DNA from 2 places in the Clostridium sp. MB05 genome. Region 1 is predicted to be linked to the other one. Evidence: riboswitches for the same ligand, from Rfam matches in the RefSeq annotation. Region 1 holds a riboswitch; the other holds the start of a gene.
What was found. Region 1 has a riboswitch for FMN ahead of ACH36K_RS18055 (ECF transporter S component). Riboswitches for the same ligand answer to the same signal wherever they lie in the genome.
Positions count from the first base shown of each region.

Region 2: it holds a riboswitch for FMN, as region 1 does, so the genes downstream of both, ribD (bifunctional diaminohydroxyphosphoribosylaminopyrimidine deaminase/5-amino-6-(5-phosphoribosylamino)uracil reductase RibD) here and ACH36K_RS18055 (ECF transporter S component) in region 1, are expected to answer to the same signal.

Region 1 covers NZ_CP174370.1:3,838,787-3,847,034, reverse strand. The annotation lists gene ACH36K_RS18070 (M28 family metallopeptidase) at 1-308, opposite strand, end outside; gene ACH36K_RS18065 (hypothetical protein) at 394-735, opposite strand; gene ACH36K_RS18060 (Tex family protein) at 944-3,118, shown strand; FMN riboswitch at 3,169-3,286, shown strand; gene ACH36K_RS18055 (ECF transporter S component) at 3,500-4,102, shown strand; gene ACH36K_RS18050 (MarR family winged helix-turn-helix transcriptional regulator) at 4,307-4,720, shown strand; gene ACH36K_RS18045 (MATE family efflux transporter) at 4,763-6,139, shown strand; gene rimI (ribosomal protein S18-alanine N-acetyltransferase) at 6,170-6,628, opposite strand; gene tsaB (tRNA (adenosine(37)-N6)-threonylcarbamoyltransferase complex dimerization subunit type 1 TsaB) at 6,612-7,328, opposite strand; gene tsaE (tRNA (adenosine(37)-N6)-threonylcarbamoyltransferase complex ATPase subunit type 1 TsaE) at 7,325-7,786, opposite strand; gene ACH36K_RS18025 (metal ABC transporter substrate-binding protein) at 8,001-8,248, shown strand, end outside.
Region 2 covers NZ_CP174370.1:2,068,249-2,076,496, reverse strand. The annotation lists gene ACH36K_RS09725 (bifunctional 3,4-dihydroxy-2-butanone-4-phosphate synthase/GTP cyclohydrolase II) at 1-625, opposite strand, end outside; partial or broken gene ACH36K_RS09720 (riboflavin synthase) at 642-1,286, opposite strand; partial or broken gene ribD (bifunctional diaminohydroxyphosphoribosylaminopyrimidine deaminase/5-amino-6-(5-phosphoribosylamino)uracil reductase RibD) at 1,317-2,393, opposite strand; FMN riboswitch at 2,824-2,938, opposite strand; gene ACH36K_RS09710 (CD3324 family protein) at 3,294-3,572, shown strand; gene ACH36K_RS09705 (FusB/FusC family EF-G-binding protein) at 3,854-4,513, shown strand; gene ACH36K_RS09700 (protein adenylyltransferase SelO) at 4,677-6,152, opposite strand; gene ACH36K_RS09695 (ABC transporter permease) at 6,502-7,272, opposite strand; gene ACH36K_RS09690 (ATP-binding cassette domain-containing protein) at 7,260-7,904, opposite strand.

The sequences.
Region 1 (8,248 bases):
GAAGAAACTTTAAGATAAGGAGAGCTATTATTATTTATTGGACATGTTGTTTTAAAGTTTTCTTTAAAACTTTCATTAAGTGGAACTAATTTATTATCTTCAAAGTTTTTTCTTATTATTTCTCCCACAAGTAAATTTCCATTACTACCTGCTAGTCTACCGCCGTAAGTTTCTGAAGATAATATAGCAATATTTTCCTTTACGTTATCAGCATTAAATGGCGAATATGTAACGTTAAAAAATATAGAAGTACATAAAAGTACTAGACTGGTAATTAGTGATATTGAATAAAATATTTTCTTTTTCATAAAATATACCTCAAATAATAGTTATATTTAATACTATTACGTGAGGTATAAAATTATGAAAATAAATAAAAATAAGGAGATATATTTAAGCTTTTTTATAAATGAGCTCTATAAATCCATAAATTAAAGAAGACAGAATACAAATATAAATTAGAATGTTTATTTGATTTGTAACAATTGAAAAAACACCACCAACTATTGATGAAAATAATATTATACAATTTATAAATTTGGACAATCCTGATTTATTAATTATTATTTCTTTAGTTGATGATATAAGAATTAATATTAAGGTTAAGAAATATAAAACATATCTTAAAGTATTAGAAAATTCAATTATGTAATATTCATTTAGAATTATAAAAACTATGAAGAATATAAGTAAAATATTTATTATCTTATTAATTAAAATTATAAACTTATTCATATACATCACCCATCTGTAAAAATTTTACAATTATAATTATAAACCTTATTTTACATAATATCAATATTGTAATTGTATTTAATATTTAATATTTTATATATGTGTGCACAAAAAATGAATTATATGTTACATAAATGTGCAATATTGTATTATAATATCATTATGTAAATTTTGGAGAAAAATTTCTAATATATTTTAGGAGGACTTTATGGTTGATATTGTTGAAAGATTATCATCTGAATTAGGAATAAGTATGACTCAGGTAAATAACGTAATAACTTTACTTGATGATGGTAATACAGTTCCGTTTATTTCAAGATATAGAAAAGAGCAAACAGGTGCTTTAAGTGATGAAGTATTAAGAAAATTTCAAGAAAGACTTACATATCTTAGAAACTTAAAGGATAGAAAAGAAGATGTGTTAAGACTTATAGAGGAACAAGGGAAATTAAATGATGATATATTAAAAGCTTTAAAAAGCGCTAAGACATTGACAGAGGTAGAGGATATATATAGACCTTATAAACAAAAAAAGAGAACAAGGGCTACTATGGCATTAGAAAGAGGGTTAAAACCACTTGCTGATATAATATCTGGTGGTGAATTTAAGGGAGATGTTAATAGTGAGGCAGTTAAGTTTATAAACGAAGAAAAAGATGTTAGTAGCATAGAAGATGCAATTAATGGTGCTTTGGATATAATAGCAGAAGAAATATCAGATGAAGCAAAATATAGAAAATGGATAAGAGAATTAGTATTCAAAGAGGGAAAGATACAATCAACAGGAGAAAGTGATGAACATACACCTTTTGAAATGTATTATGAATATGGTGAAGAAATATCTAAAATACCACCACATAGAATTTTAGCTATAAATAGAGGAGAGAATGAGAAAATATTGTCTGTTAAGATAGCTGTAAATGAAGATAAAATAATAAATTATTTAGAGAAAGAAATATTAAAAAACATTACAGCTACTGATGAATATTTAAAAATAGCAATAAGAGATTCATTAAAAAGACTAATATATCCGTCTATTGAAAGAGAAGTTAGAAATGAACTTACTAACAGAGGTGAAGAAGGAGCTATAAAAATATTTAAGGAAAACCTAAAAGCATTATTAATGCAACCACCTATTAAAGGAAAAGCTGTTATGGGGTATGACCCAGGGTTTAGAACAGGTTGTAAAATAGCTATACTAGATAGTACTGGAAGATTTTTAGATAAGTCTACAGTATATCCGACAGCACCACAAAATAAAGTTAAAGAAACTAAGAAAATATTAAAAGAATTAATAAACCAATATAATGTTGAAGTTATTTCATTAGGTAATGGAACTGCTTCAAGAGAATCAGAAGAAGTAATATCTGAAATAATATCTGAAGTAAAAAAAGAAGCAGGAAAAGAAATAGCATATGTTATAGTATCAGAGGCAGGAGCATCAGTTTATTCAGCTTCAGAACTTGCTACAAAGGAATACCCAGATTTAGATGTTACGGTTAGAGGAGCTATTTCTATAGGAAGAAGATTACAAGATCCTATGGCAGAATTAGTTAAGATAGATCCAAAGGCTTTAGGTGTTGGACAATATCAACATGATGTTACTCCTAAAAAGCTTGATGAATCTTTAAAAGGTGTTGTTGAAGATTCCGTTAATAAAGTTGGAGTAGATTTAAATACTGCAACACCATCATTACTTACTTATGTTGCAGGAGTAAATTCAAGTATCGCAAATAATATAGTAAGTTACAGAGATGAAGTTGGTGCATTTAAAAGTAGAAAAGAATTATTGAAGGTTAAAAGGCTTGGACAAAAAGCTTATGAGCAATGTGCAGGTTTCTTAAGGGTTATGGAAAGTAAAGAATCTTTAGATAATACATCAGTACATCCAGAGTCTTACGATGCTGCAAGAAATTTAATACAATTACTGGGATATACTAAAGATGATTTAAAAGAAAATAATCTTAAAGATATAGATGAAAGAGTAAAGGATAAAGGGCTTTTAAATATTTCTAAAGAACTAGAAATTGGGGAACTTACTCTTTCTGATATAATAAAAGAGCTTAAAAAGCCAGGCCGTGATCCAAGAGAAGAAATGCCAAAGCCTATTTTAAAGACAGGAGTAATTGATTTAAAAGATTTAGCAGAAGGTATGATACTTATGGGAACAGTAAGAAATGTATCAGACTTTGGAGCTTTTGTTGATATTGGAGTTCACCAAGATGGTTTAGTTCATAAAAGCCAAATGGCAGATAGATTTGTAAAGCATCCGTTAGATATTGTAAAGGTTGGAGATATAGTAAAAGTTAAAATATTGGAAGTAGATAGTAAAAGAAACAGAATTTCCCTATCAATGAAAGGAATAAAAGAAGAAGATTGTTAAAAATCTGCTTGCAAAAATGTATAATTAAACATATAATAATAGTATAAATAAATTATCTTCAGGGCGGGGCGTAATTCCCCACCGGCGGTATAGCCCGCGAGCTAAATTTTAGCATGATTCGGTGAAACTCCGAGGCCGACAGTATAGTCTGGATGAAAGAAGGTAAGTGGTTAGATATTGCTTGATATTTATTTTAAGCACATCTTATTTCTTATGGATTTTATGCCCTGATATATTTTATATATCAGGGATTTTTTTATTAACATGAATCTAAATAAGATAAGATGGTAAAATTAATAAAGAAAATTGTTAAAATAATATCATTTTATTGAAGTGATCTAACCTATTGCCCCAGAGGATAGACTTTTGGGAGGAGAAAAAATGAACAATCAACAAAACAAAAACCTAAACAAATTTATTAAAATTTCACTTTTAGGTGCAATAGCAGTAGTGCTTATGTACTTCGATTTTCCAATACCGTTTTTACCATTTCCATGGCTTAAGATTGACTTAAGCGATATTCCAGCACTTATGGGAGCATTTGCATTTGGACCAATGGCAGGTATTGTTGTAGAATTGATAAAGAACTTATTGATTTTAATAGTTAAGGGAACAGCAACAGGTTTTGTAGGAGAAACAGCTAACTTTATAGTAGGTATTTCTCTAGTAGCTCCAGCGGCATGGGTTTATCACAGAAATAAAAGCAAGAAAACAGCTTTACTTGGAATGATTTTAGGAATAATATCAATAGAAATTGTAGGAATATTGGCAAATGTATATTTCTTATTACCGGCATTCGGAATGCAAATGGCAAAAGAAGAGTTAATAAGATATGTTACTTTAGGATTACTGCCGTTCAATGGTATAAAATCAATATTAGTATGTGGAATAACTTATGTTTTATACAAAAGGGTTTCAGTAGCAATTTTTAATGTAGATTCAAATTTTGACAATTGTAAAAAGAGAAAGTTAAATTCAATATAGCAATAGGGCTAACTGTTAATTTGTTTAATAGTTAGCCTTATTTATATTTATTATGTTTTTTAGATGTTTATTTTAATACACCGTATTGTATAAATAAAAATATCTTTATTAAATTGGAAATATAAAATAGTTGCATATACAACTAAATATGATATAATCTAAAATGGTTGTATATGCAACTATTTTGAAAGGTAGGTAAACATAGTGGGAAACTTGAAATGTGAAAATATAGCTAGATATATTTCTCAAATACAAAGGAAAGCAAATATATTTTTCTTAAAGGAATTATCCCATTTAGGAATTGGATATGGGCAATTTCTTTTTTTAATGGAACTATATAAAGAAGATGGCGTAAGACAAGAGGATTTATCCGAAAAACTTAATATAGATAAAGGCACAACTGCAAGAGCTATAAAAAAGTTAGAATGTGAGTCATTTATATATAGAAATGAAGATAAAAATGACAAAAGAGCTTATAGAGTTTTCTTAACAGAAAAAGGAATTGAATTAAAGGATGATATATATATAGTAGGTATAAAGTGGGAAAATAATCTCACTAAAAATCTAACATTAGAAGAAAAAAATATTATGTTAAACTTACTGAAAAAATGTATATAGATAAAATGTATATAGACAAAATGTTAAAAAAGAGGTGATTTAATGGGAACTCAACAATTACTTGCAAATGAATCAATAGGTAAATTATTATTGAAGTATTCTGTACCTGCAATAATAGGTATGATTGTAAATGCTTTATATAATGTTGTTGATAGAATATTTATTGGAAATATACCAGAGGTAGGTTCACTAGCTATTACGGGAGTTGGCGTAACTATGCCTATTACAACTATAATTCTTGGGTTTGCAATGCTTATTGGTATTGGTGCTACTACATCCATATCAATAAAACTTGGGCAAGGCAAAAAAGAGGAAGCATCTAAGGTAATTGGAAATGCAATAACTTTATCAGTAATTATTTCAGTTATATTAACTATTATAGGATTAGTTTTTGGCGATGTAATACTAAGTAAATTTGGAGCAAGCAGTGAAACTTTATATTATGCGAAATCATATATAAACATAATTTTACTAGGAACAATATTTAACTTAATAGCATTTACTATTAATAATACAATAAGAGGTGATGGAAATCCTAAATTATCAGCAATTATCATGGTAATTGGGTGTATAACAAATATAGTTTTAGATGCAGTGTTTATTTTTATATTTAATTTAGGCATACAAGGTGCAGCAATAGCAACTGTTATATCTCAGTTTTTAACTGCAGCTATAGGAATTGGCTATTATGTCAGTGGAAGATCTAACTTAAAATTTGTTAGATCAAGCTTAAGGCTAGATAAAGAAATAACTATTAAAATATTATCAATAGGGGCAGCTCCTTTTTCTATGCAAATAGCAGCAAGCTTAGTTCAAGTTATATCTAATAATGTTTTAAAGACATATGGAACTGATTTAGCAATAGGAGCAATGGCTACTATATCATCAGTAGCATTAATGTGTTTAATGCCTATATTTGGTATAAATCAAGGAGCACAACCTATAATTGGATTTAATTATGGAGCAAAACAAGAGGAGAGAGCTAAGAAGGCTTTTAAGCTTTCAGCTTTAGTAGCTACAATAATATTAACATTTGCATTTATAATAGTTCAAACATTCCCAGAAGCCATAATAGGAATATTTAATAAAGATCCTAAGTTTATGGAAATATCAGTTAAAGGGATGAGAATATACTTGCTTATGCTTCCTATAATAGGAATATCAATAACAGGATCAAATTATATTCAATCTATAGGAGAAGCAAAAACAGCAATGTTTTTAAGTTTACTTAGACAAGTAATTTTATTGATTCCATTTATATTAATCTTACCAAGAATTTTTGGATTAGGACTAAATGGAGTTTGGATTGCACAACCAGTTAGTGATGTTTTATCAACTATAATAACTGCATTAATATTAGTAAAAAGTATGAGAACAAAAGAAGAAAAAGAAGAGCCATTAATAAAAAAGGCTAATTAATAGAAAAAAGGTATAAACTTTACATAGAGTTTATACCTTTTTATTATTAAAGTAAGTCATTAAAATAGCATCTTCTTTAGTATCTTCATAATATCCTTTTCTAAGACCATTTTCAATAAAAGAAAATTTTTTATAAAGATTTTGAGCAGAAATGTTTGAAGCTCTTACTTCTAAGTTAATTAATGAACAACTTAGATCATCACATATGTTTATTAGTGAAGATAATAATTTACTACCTACTCCAAGTTTCCTATAGTTTGGATGAACAGCTATGTTAGTTATATCAGCTTCTCCAACTATAATCCAAACTCCAACGAAACCTATAACAGAGTTTTTTTCTATATCTTTAGCTATTATATATTTAGCTAATGGATTACTTAATTCACCTGAAATGGAACTTCTACTCCATGGGGTAGAAAAACATAAGTTGGTTATATTTAAGACGCCATCAATATCTTCGTCAGTCATTAAACTATAGCTTACCTTCATTTTCTAAAGCTAACCTCTTTTCTAGTTCCCTCTGAGCTTGAGGCTTTTTTAAATAAAATGGAGAAGAATTTAATTCATCATATTTATTATCTAGTAATAATTTAATGCCTAAGTCACCTAAAGATGAGGCTCTTATTACACTTAAATGATTAGGTGCAAAAGAAGCATTAGGAAGATTTTTTGATAAATAATCTCTATGCTTAATTAATCCATCACCTGTAAATATCACTTTTTCATTTTTGATTTTTAATAACTCAATTAATTCATCTAACTCAAGGGCAGAATAATCAATTAAAGCTTCTAAGTTTCCATTATTGTTTCTGTATAGACAGGTATATACACTATCTCTTAAAGCATCCATTATAGGGCATATTATTCCATCAAAGCTTATAAGAGAATATGCAAGAGCATCTAAACTTGATACACTAATATAAGGTTTATTTGACCCAAAACTTAAGCCTTTTATTGTAGCCATGCCAATTCTTAAACCTGTAAACGAACCTGGACCTTTTGAAACAACAAATCCATCTACATCATCAATCGATAGATTTGAATCTTTTAATAATTTATCTATAATATCCATTATCAAAGTTGAATGTTCCATTTTATTATTTAATGTATATTCGGCTATTAAAGCATTTTCACTTAAAAGTGCAGCGGTTGCTACTTTAGAAGCTGAATCAATACTTAAAACTATCATAAATTTAACTCCTTTATATAATTATATCGGTCTCCATATGGAGCAATTGAAATTTTTCTGAAATTTTCGCCTTTTGATAAGTCCTTCTCTATTAAAATATGTAAATATTCCTTAGGTAAAATTTCTTCTATGTAATTAGCCCATTCAATTATAGAAACACCTTCTGAGAATATATAGTCATCAAATCCAATTGCATAGATTTCATCTGGATCACTAACTCTATAAACATCAAAGTGATATAGTTTAAGCCTACCTGAATCATATTCATTAACAATAGTAAAAGTGGGGCTAGTTATATGTTCATCAATGTGTAATCCTTTAGCAATTCCTTTAGTTATATGTGTTTTACCAGTTCCTAAATCACCAGTTAAACAAATTATATCACCTGGATTTAAAAGTTTACCTATGGAATAACCTATATTAGTAGTTTCTTCCAAATTATTAACGTAAAAATGCATAAATGATCTCCTCTCTAAATATTCTATATTAATATATTCTATCCAAAATAATAAAAAAAGGAAAGTTAAAATAATATACATAATATGGTAAAATGAATTGAATTGTAGTAAAATATAAATAATTTACTGTATAAGTAATTTGTAATTTTTATATATTAATGATAAGATATGATAAAAGTAGAGAGAGATTATACATTCCTCGGAGGAAAATTTTATGAAAAAATTAACATATGCGTTAGTTATTTTTACTTCTATTTTATTTTTAGGACTAACTTTTTCTTATAATCCATTAATGGCTAATCCTACTGATGAGTTAGATGAGCAAAAGGATATTTTTTTAAACATATTAACTGTTAATAAAGAACAATATAAAATGGTTAAATCATTAGTTGGTGATAAACATAGTATTGAATATCTATTAAATACTGAAAAGGACATTAAAGCTTTTCAGGTTAATGATAA
Region 2 (8,248 bases), 1.8 Mb from region 1:
CAACTGAAGCTTCCATTGCTTCTTCTCTTTTTCTATACTCAACTAAATCTGATATAGTTATAATCTTTAAATTATGAGCTTTAGCAAATTCCATAAGTTCTGGTGTTCTTGCCATAGTTCCATCTTCATTCATAATTTCACATATAACTCCTGCTGGCTTTAATCCTGCAAGCTTAGCTAAGTCTACAGCAGCTTCAGTATGGCCAATTCTTTCTAATACTCCGCCATCTTTAGCTATTAATGGAAATACATGTCCTGGTCTTCTAAATTCCTCTGGCTTGCTATCTTCTAAAACCTTTTTAATAGTTAAAGCTCTTTCAAAGGCTGATATTCCTGTTGTTGTATCAATGTGATCAATAGCTACTGTAAAGGCGGTTCCATGATTATCTGTATTATTATTAACCATTGGATTAATATTTAACTCTTTCATTCTTTTGGCTTTTACAGGCATACATATAAGGCCTCTCCCATATTTAGCCATAAAGTTTATAGCTTCACCTGTAACCATATCTGCTGCCATTAATAAATCGCCCTCATTTTCTCTGTCAGGGTCATCTATTACAACTATTATTTTACCTTCTCTTATATCTTCTATAGCTTCTTCAATTGTATTAAACTTAAACATCTTCTCTCCTCCAATTTTATAGAAATCCATTTTCTCTAAGAAAGGTTTCACTTATTGATTCTTTTTTCATTGCTTCATTCTTAACTCTTAAACCTAAAAGTTTTTCAACATACTTCCCTATAACATCACACTCAAGGTTTACTGTTTCTCCTGGCTTTTTCTTTAATAAAATAGTTTCCTCTCCTGTATGAGGTATTATAGATACTTTAAATACCTCATTATCAACATAAGCAACTGTTAAGCTTATTCCATCTATTGCAATGGATCCTTTTTCAACAACATATTTCAAAATTTCTGAGGATGCTTTTATACTTACCCATGTTGCATTATCTTCTTTAACTAAAGAAATAATCTCTCCTGTTCCATCTATATGGCCACTTACTATATGACCTCCAAGTCTAGTTTCTAAACTTAAAGCTCTTTCTAAATTGATCTTACTTCCTATTGAAAGCTGTCCAAGATTACTTCTTCTAAGAGTTTCAGCCATAACATCAGCTTCAAATGTATTTCCACTTATGTTTGTTATAGTAAGACAAACTCCATTTGTGCATATACTGTCTCCTAATATTGTTTTATCTAAGACCTTATTTGCCTTGATTACAATCTTTGAAGATTTTTCACTATTTTTAATTCCTTGAATCACTCCAATTTCTTCAACAATTCCCGTAAACATCCTATTTTCAGCCCCCTTCAGATAACCTTCAATTAGCAAATCTCTCCCAACAGATATAACTTTCATATTTTCTAGCATTATTGCATTACTTAATTTTTCTATTCCTTTTCCTCCTACAGGAGTTTTTGATTTTTCTCCACCTATAATCTTAGGTGCTATATAAGCTTGTATTTTATCTACTATTTTATCTTCTAATGCTGAAAAGCTTAATGTTGATCCTCCTTCTAAAAGAATGCTATCTATATTTAATTTACCTAGTTCTACCATTAAACTTTGTAAATCTACCCTTTCATTTTTAGCTTTAATTATTATTACTTCTACACCTAGCTTTTTTAAGTCCAATACCCTATCTTTATTAGCTAATTCTGTTGTTGCAACAATCGTCCCAGCTAATTTATCAATCACTACCTTTGATTCCATAGGAATTCTAAGTGCACTATCTACAATTATTCTTATTGGGTTTCTTCCACCTTCTAACCTACAAGTTAACTCAGGATTATCTTTAATAACTGTATTAACGCCTACCATAATGGCCGATAGCTTATTCCTTAATTTATGAACTTCTTTTCTTGATTTCTCATTTGTAATCCATTTTGATTCACCTGATGAAGTAGATATTTTTCCATCTAAAGTCATAGCAGTCTTTAAAACCACAAAAGGTTTTTTTTCAACGATATATTTCATAAAAACTTCATTAACTTTTTTACATTCTTCCTCTAAAACTGATGTTACAACATCTATACCTGCATCCTTTAGCTTTTTAATTCCTCTCCCTGCAACTAAAGGATTTGGATCAAGAGCTCCAACAACTACCTTAGCGATTTTATTTTCAATTATTTTATCTACACAAGGTGGAGTTTTACCATAATGTGAACATGGTTCTAAAGTTACATAAAGAGTAGCACCTTTTGATTCTTCTATTAAACTACTAAAGGCATTAACCTCAGCATGGGCCTTCCCATATTCTTCATGGTATCCTTCACCTATTACTTTTTCATCCTTTACTATAACCGCACCAACCATTGGATTAGGGTTAACTTTTCCTACTCCTTTTTTTGCTAATTCAATAGCCATTCTCATATACTTTTCATCCAATATCATCATCTCACAATCATAATAATTTGAATTTAATAAATCTTAATCATATATAAAAACAAAAGCCCTGAGTTTTTGACTCAGGGCTTTTCTATAATAAACTACATAAAAAATCACTAATTAAATCTATTAATTAATCAATAACTTAAATAGATATAGTTATGTAATTAAATATAGTAATCTAAAAAATAGGACATATGTAAGTTTACTTATTCCGTCTCTACACTCCAAGTTAACGCAAACTTACACATATCCACGTACAAACCGAAGGTAAGGAAAGTATAAAATAAATCTACTTTTCCAAATTGAATTGCTAAAATCCTTATATAATAACATTTTCTAAACATTAAAAAAGCTCTGAAATATATAATATTTCAGAGCATAATACACAAATGGATATAGCTATTCTTAGATTTCTATACCTTCATATTTCCATCTTCTTCCATCCAGACTTTACTGTCGGCCTCGGAATTTCACCGAATCATGCCATAAGGCTCGCGGGCTTTACCGCCGGTAGGGAATTTCACCCTGCCCTGAAGATCTATTAAATTTTACACCTTAATTCTATATCTCTGATTATTATTTGTCAATATATTAATTTAATAACTTTTTCAATATATTTTCATTTAGAACAAAAAGATTTTCAATCCATATATTCAATTAAATGTTAATTATGCTATAATAGGCGTGACGTATTGGAGGTGTTTTTATGAAGGTCATTGGTACATTCAGCTCTAAATCAGCTTGCTCCTTGCAAAGACTACAACAAAGTCAGCTATGCTTTGTTTGGAGCCTAAGCTGTTAAATTAGCTGAAGTGCGAACATGTTTTAGGCTCTGTAACACATAACTTTCTAGTATTCTTTGCTTTAATACTATTATAATAGTTGAGGAGTAAGGAAATGAAATATATAAAAGCACAAGATGTGTTACCAGAGGAAATTGTAAAAATAATACAAGAATATGTAGATGGAGAATATCTTTATGTACCAAGGAAAAATGATAATCATAAAGCCTGGGGAGAAAAGAGTGGTATAAAAAGTAGTCTTAAAGTGAGAAATAATGAAATTTATAAAAAGTACCTTGCTGGGACTACTATTAATGAACTAACTAAAGAGTATTATCTATCAGAAAAAAGTATAAGAAGAATAATAAGTCAAGAAAAACTTTTATGCTCATAATCATTACAGAATTATTTGTTAGATTGAATGCTTATTTTAAACTATGATATGATTTCATCATGGCAATCCAATGAGAATTATCATTTCTAATTTAAACAAGGTTCAAAAGTAAAGTGATTATGAGTATGTAGTATGTTTTAAATCAGGATGATTATTTTTACTTTCAATTGGAGTAATAATAATCATCTTTTTTAGTTTGCTGATTGTAAAATAAAACTGTAAGTAAAGCTGCTTACATAAATAATAAAACAACATATATTAGAAAAGAGGTGTTAGATTTTATGAATGCTTTTATAAAAAAACATGAATATAATTATATAAAAAAATGTTTAAATGATTTAAATAATGCTTTTAGAGGTTGTATAGATGTTAATATTATTGAAGCAACTAAAGCATATATACAGGAAAAAATATTGCGTATTTTTACAAGTTTATCTAAAGAAGAAAAAGAAATACTTGATATTACTAGAATAAATGACCACTTGCAAATTGATAAGTATTTATCTGATTTGAATGAATATGTATATGGAATGACAAACATTACAAATGAGCAAATTAATAAATTGTTTAAAAAGGAAAAGAAATTTAAATTACCAACCTCAAATGCACAAGATTCAAAGAATGTGTATTTAGGTTGGATTGATGAATCTATTAGAAAATTATTTGTAGTTTACAATATGAATGGTAAACTCATAGGTATGGCATGTAGAATTCCAAATTATAGTTCCAATAATGCTCATATATGTACACTTTGTAATCATGTAGGCGAAAAAAATGAAGTAGCCTTTGTTTCAGCTATCTGTAAAACAGCTAATTCTAAGGAAGGTAACTATAAGTCAATAGGCTTTGATATATGTTTAGATAGTGCAAAGTGTAATGAGAGAATTGTATCAGTGGAAAAGCTTGAAAAAATTTTAAAGGATGTTAACAATATAAAATAGCAGTAGAATCTATCTTTAGCTATTCCTCACAATTGAAAAATCATGGACAGTAGGTAAACTTGTGTAAAATTAACTCTACCTACTATCCAATTATCTCATTATTAAATTCACTTTAGCTAAACTGTTGTCACATTAGATTATACTCAAAGTTGTATAATAAAAATTAAGTTCCACAAAATGTTCTATATGGACGTTTTGATGGTTCAGGCAATGTAGAATAGTATTCATAATCTTTAGAGTAATCATATGGTGATGAAAGAGCCTCTAGAAGTTTATCCATTACGCTATAGTCACCATTCTTCACTGCCGCTTCTAATGCCTCTTCTACTCTATGATTACGTGGAATTACTACTGGATTAGAACTTTGCATAAGTTGTTTTGATGCATCTTTTGACTCAGGTTGTCTTGTTAGTCTTTCTTGCCATATTTTATACCATTTTTTAAATTCTTCTGTTTTAAACATTTTAGTATCTTCTATATTATCAATTGTTAATTCACGGAATGTATTTGTATAGTCTTCACTATGCTGATACATAATTATTAAAAGGTCTCTTATTAATGCTTCATCTTCTAATTCTTCGTTAAATATCCCAAGCTTAGCTCTCATTCCAGAAAGCCAATTTGCTTTATATATCTCATCAAAATCTGAAACTGCATTTTGTGCTAATTCCACAGCTTCATCTTGATTAGTATGGAGAAGTGGTATTAGTGTTTCAGCAAATCTTGCAAGATTCCACGCAGCCAGTTTAGGTTGGTTTTCATAAGCATATCGACCTTGAGTATCAATAGAGCTAAATACAGTTGCAGGATCATATATATCCATAAAGGCACAAGGTCCGTAATCAATAGTTTCTCCACTAATTGCCATGTTATCAGTATTCATGACCCCATGTATAAAACCAACAAGTTGCCATTTTGCTATAAGCTCAGCCTGTCTTTTTATTACCTCTTGTAGTAAAGAAAGATATTTATTTTCTTTATCATCTACATTTGGAAAATGTCTATTTATAGTGTAGTCAGCTAATTCTTTAAGCTCATGAACATTTCCAAATCTTGAAGCAAATTGAAATGTTCCTACACGTATATGACTTGAGGCCACACGAGTCAGTATTGCACCAGGTAAATAGCTTTCACGTATTATTGGCTCACCCGTTGTAACAACAGCCAAACTACGAGTTGTAGGAATTCCAAAAGCATTCATTGCTTCACTTATAATATATTCTCTTAGCATTGGTCCTAATGCAGCTTTACCGTCTCCGCCTCTTGAATATGGAGTTCTACCCGAACCTTTAAGTTGAATGTCAACTCTCTCACCATTAGGAGTTATATGTTCTCCTATTAACACAGCTCTACCATCACCTAACATAGTAAAATGTCCAAATTGATGTCCTGCATAGGCTTGAGCAAGTGGCATGGAACCTTCTGGAATCTTATTTCCAGCAAATATCTCTAATCCTTCATTGCTTTGTAGAAACTTTGAATCTAGTCCTAATGATGTTATTAAAGAATAATTAAGTGCAACCAATTTTGGTGATGGCACATGACTTGGATTCTGTTCAGTAAAAAATATTTCTGGAAGACCAGCATAACTATTATCTAATTTAAAACCTGTTCCTATTATTTTCCTTTCTTCTGTCATAATATCTCCTTTGCTTATTTTAGTTTTTATATATAGTCTTTTTAAATATCCAATTCTATAATAACGTCCCACTTTTAGTTTCTACTTATAGGAACTTATTATACTAGATATATTTAAAGTAAAATCTCTTTGTAATTTAAATTATAATTGCTTAATATATATAAGCATCTAGATCCATTTTTAAAATTAAAGTAATTATAGCAATAACATATTATTAAAAATAATTATTATTAAATAAATATTATTATATATAATTATAACATGTTTACCATTTATTTACCCAAGTTTTATTATTATAAAAAAGATTATGGAAAAATTTTATTGTTTTCTCCATAATCTTATTTTAATTTTATAGAAATTGTTTTCTATTATTATATAAAGATTTATATCCTAAATTTAAAGATAAAAAGACAGTTAGGCAAACAGAGGTACAGATTGCAATCATAATAGCTATTTGGTACATAATAGCTGTAGTAGGTACTGTACCAGATAATATTTGTCCAGTCATCATTCCAGGTAAAAAGATTATCCCCATTCCAACCATGGAATTTAATGTAGGAATTAATGCAGTTTCTAAAGCATTGTTAGCAAAAGGCTTTAAAATATCTTTAGGGTCAACACCTAAATTAAGCAATGTGTTAATTTTATTTTTTTCTTTGTTTATGGAATCCATGAAAGTTTTTATCCCAATGTTTATTCCAGTCATGGCATTACCAATTATCATACCTGCTAAAGGTATGGTATATTGAGGATCAAATATAGATTTTTTCACTACTATACCAACAAAGAAAAATAGAATAAAAAGCCCTGCAAATGTTAAAGAAATTCCTATTGCAAGTTTAAAATAATTGTTTAAGTCTTTTCTACTTCTAATTACTCTATTAATAGAAAATGTAATCATGCCTACTAGAAAAATTACAGTAAATATAGGTTTGGGATTACTAAACATATATTGAAGTATATAACCTACAATCACAAGTTGAACTGACATTCTTAAACTTGCAATTAAAAGAAGTTTTGTTTGATTAATTTTTGATTTTTTCATTATAAATAACACTATAATTAGCAGTAAATAAATAAGTGAAAACTGAAAAATACCAAGTTTAGCTACTCCTTCCACAGTTTGTCCCCCTTAACTATTTCAATTTTATTCTCACAGAAATCATCAACAATACTTTTATTGTGGCTTACTATTACCATATCAATATTCTTTTCTTTACAAAATTTTATTATATTCTCCATTACTCTATGGCTATTCTCTTCATCTAAGGCTGAAGTTGGTTCATCTAATAATATAACTTCTGGGCATAATGATAAAAAAATAGATATATAAACTCTTAGACGTTCACCGCCAGAAAGGGTAGTTGCATTTTGCTCTAAAGGAACGTTTACTAAGCAAAGTTCGGTAATGTAACGTACATAATCAATTGTAGGAATAGGTTCATGTCGTAGTGAATAAAAGGTTTTAAAATTATCTAAAATGCTCTCATCAAAAAGAAATGGTTCCTGTGAAACCAAGCTTACATTACGCCTTAAAACAATGGGGTCATATTCCTCAATTGCTTTACCATTATACAGCAACTCTCCTGATATTGGACTTATGGAATTGTTCAACAGTTTTAAAAAAGTACTTTTACCACTTCCGCTCTCACCAACAATAAAATTGATTTTACCTTTTTCAATTCTTACATTATCATAAGTTAAATTAGACTTGTAAATAAGATTGCTCGCTTGAAATAATGGTTCATTCATTATATCCACTTCCTTTATCTATATTAAAGATAATATCACACCTAGCATGCCAGATATTTCCATAAATCTATAAAATTAACTTTCTACTTGATTATTAAAATATCTTTTTCGAGTTAAATCCGCTCATTGACTATAGGGTGACAAATAATATCTCTCTGAAAGACATTCCTTTTAAATAATCTTCATATATCCTTGCATTTCTATTGGATACTCACAAAGAATTTCAATAACAAGTTCATTTTCATTTATATAATATGCTTCTAATTTCTTTTGGATTAATTTATAATTTAAATCTTCTAAAATAACTTCAGCTTTATTTTTATTTGCATTTACTCTAAATTTTT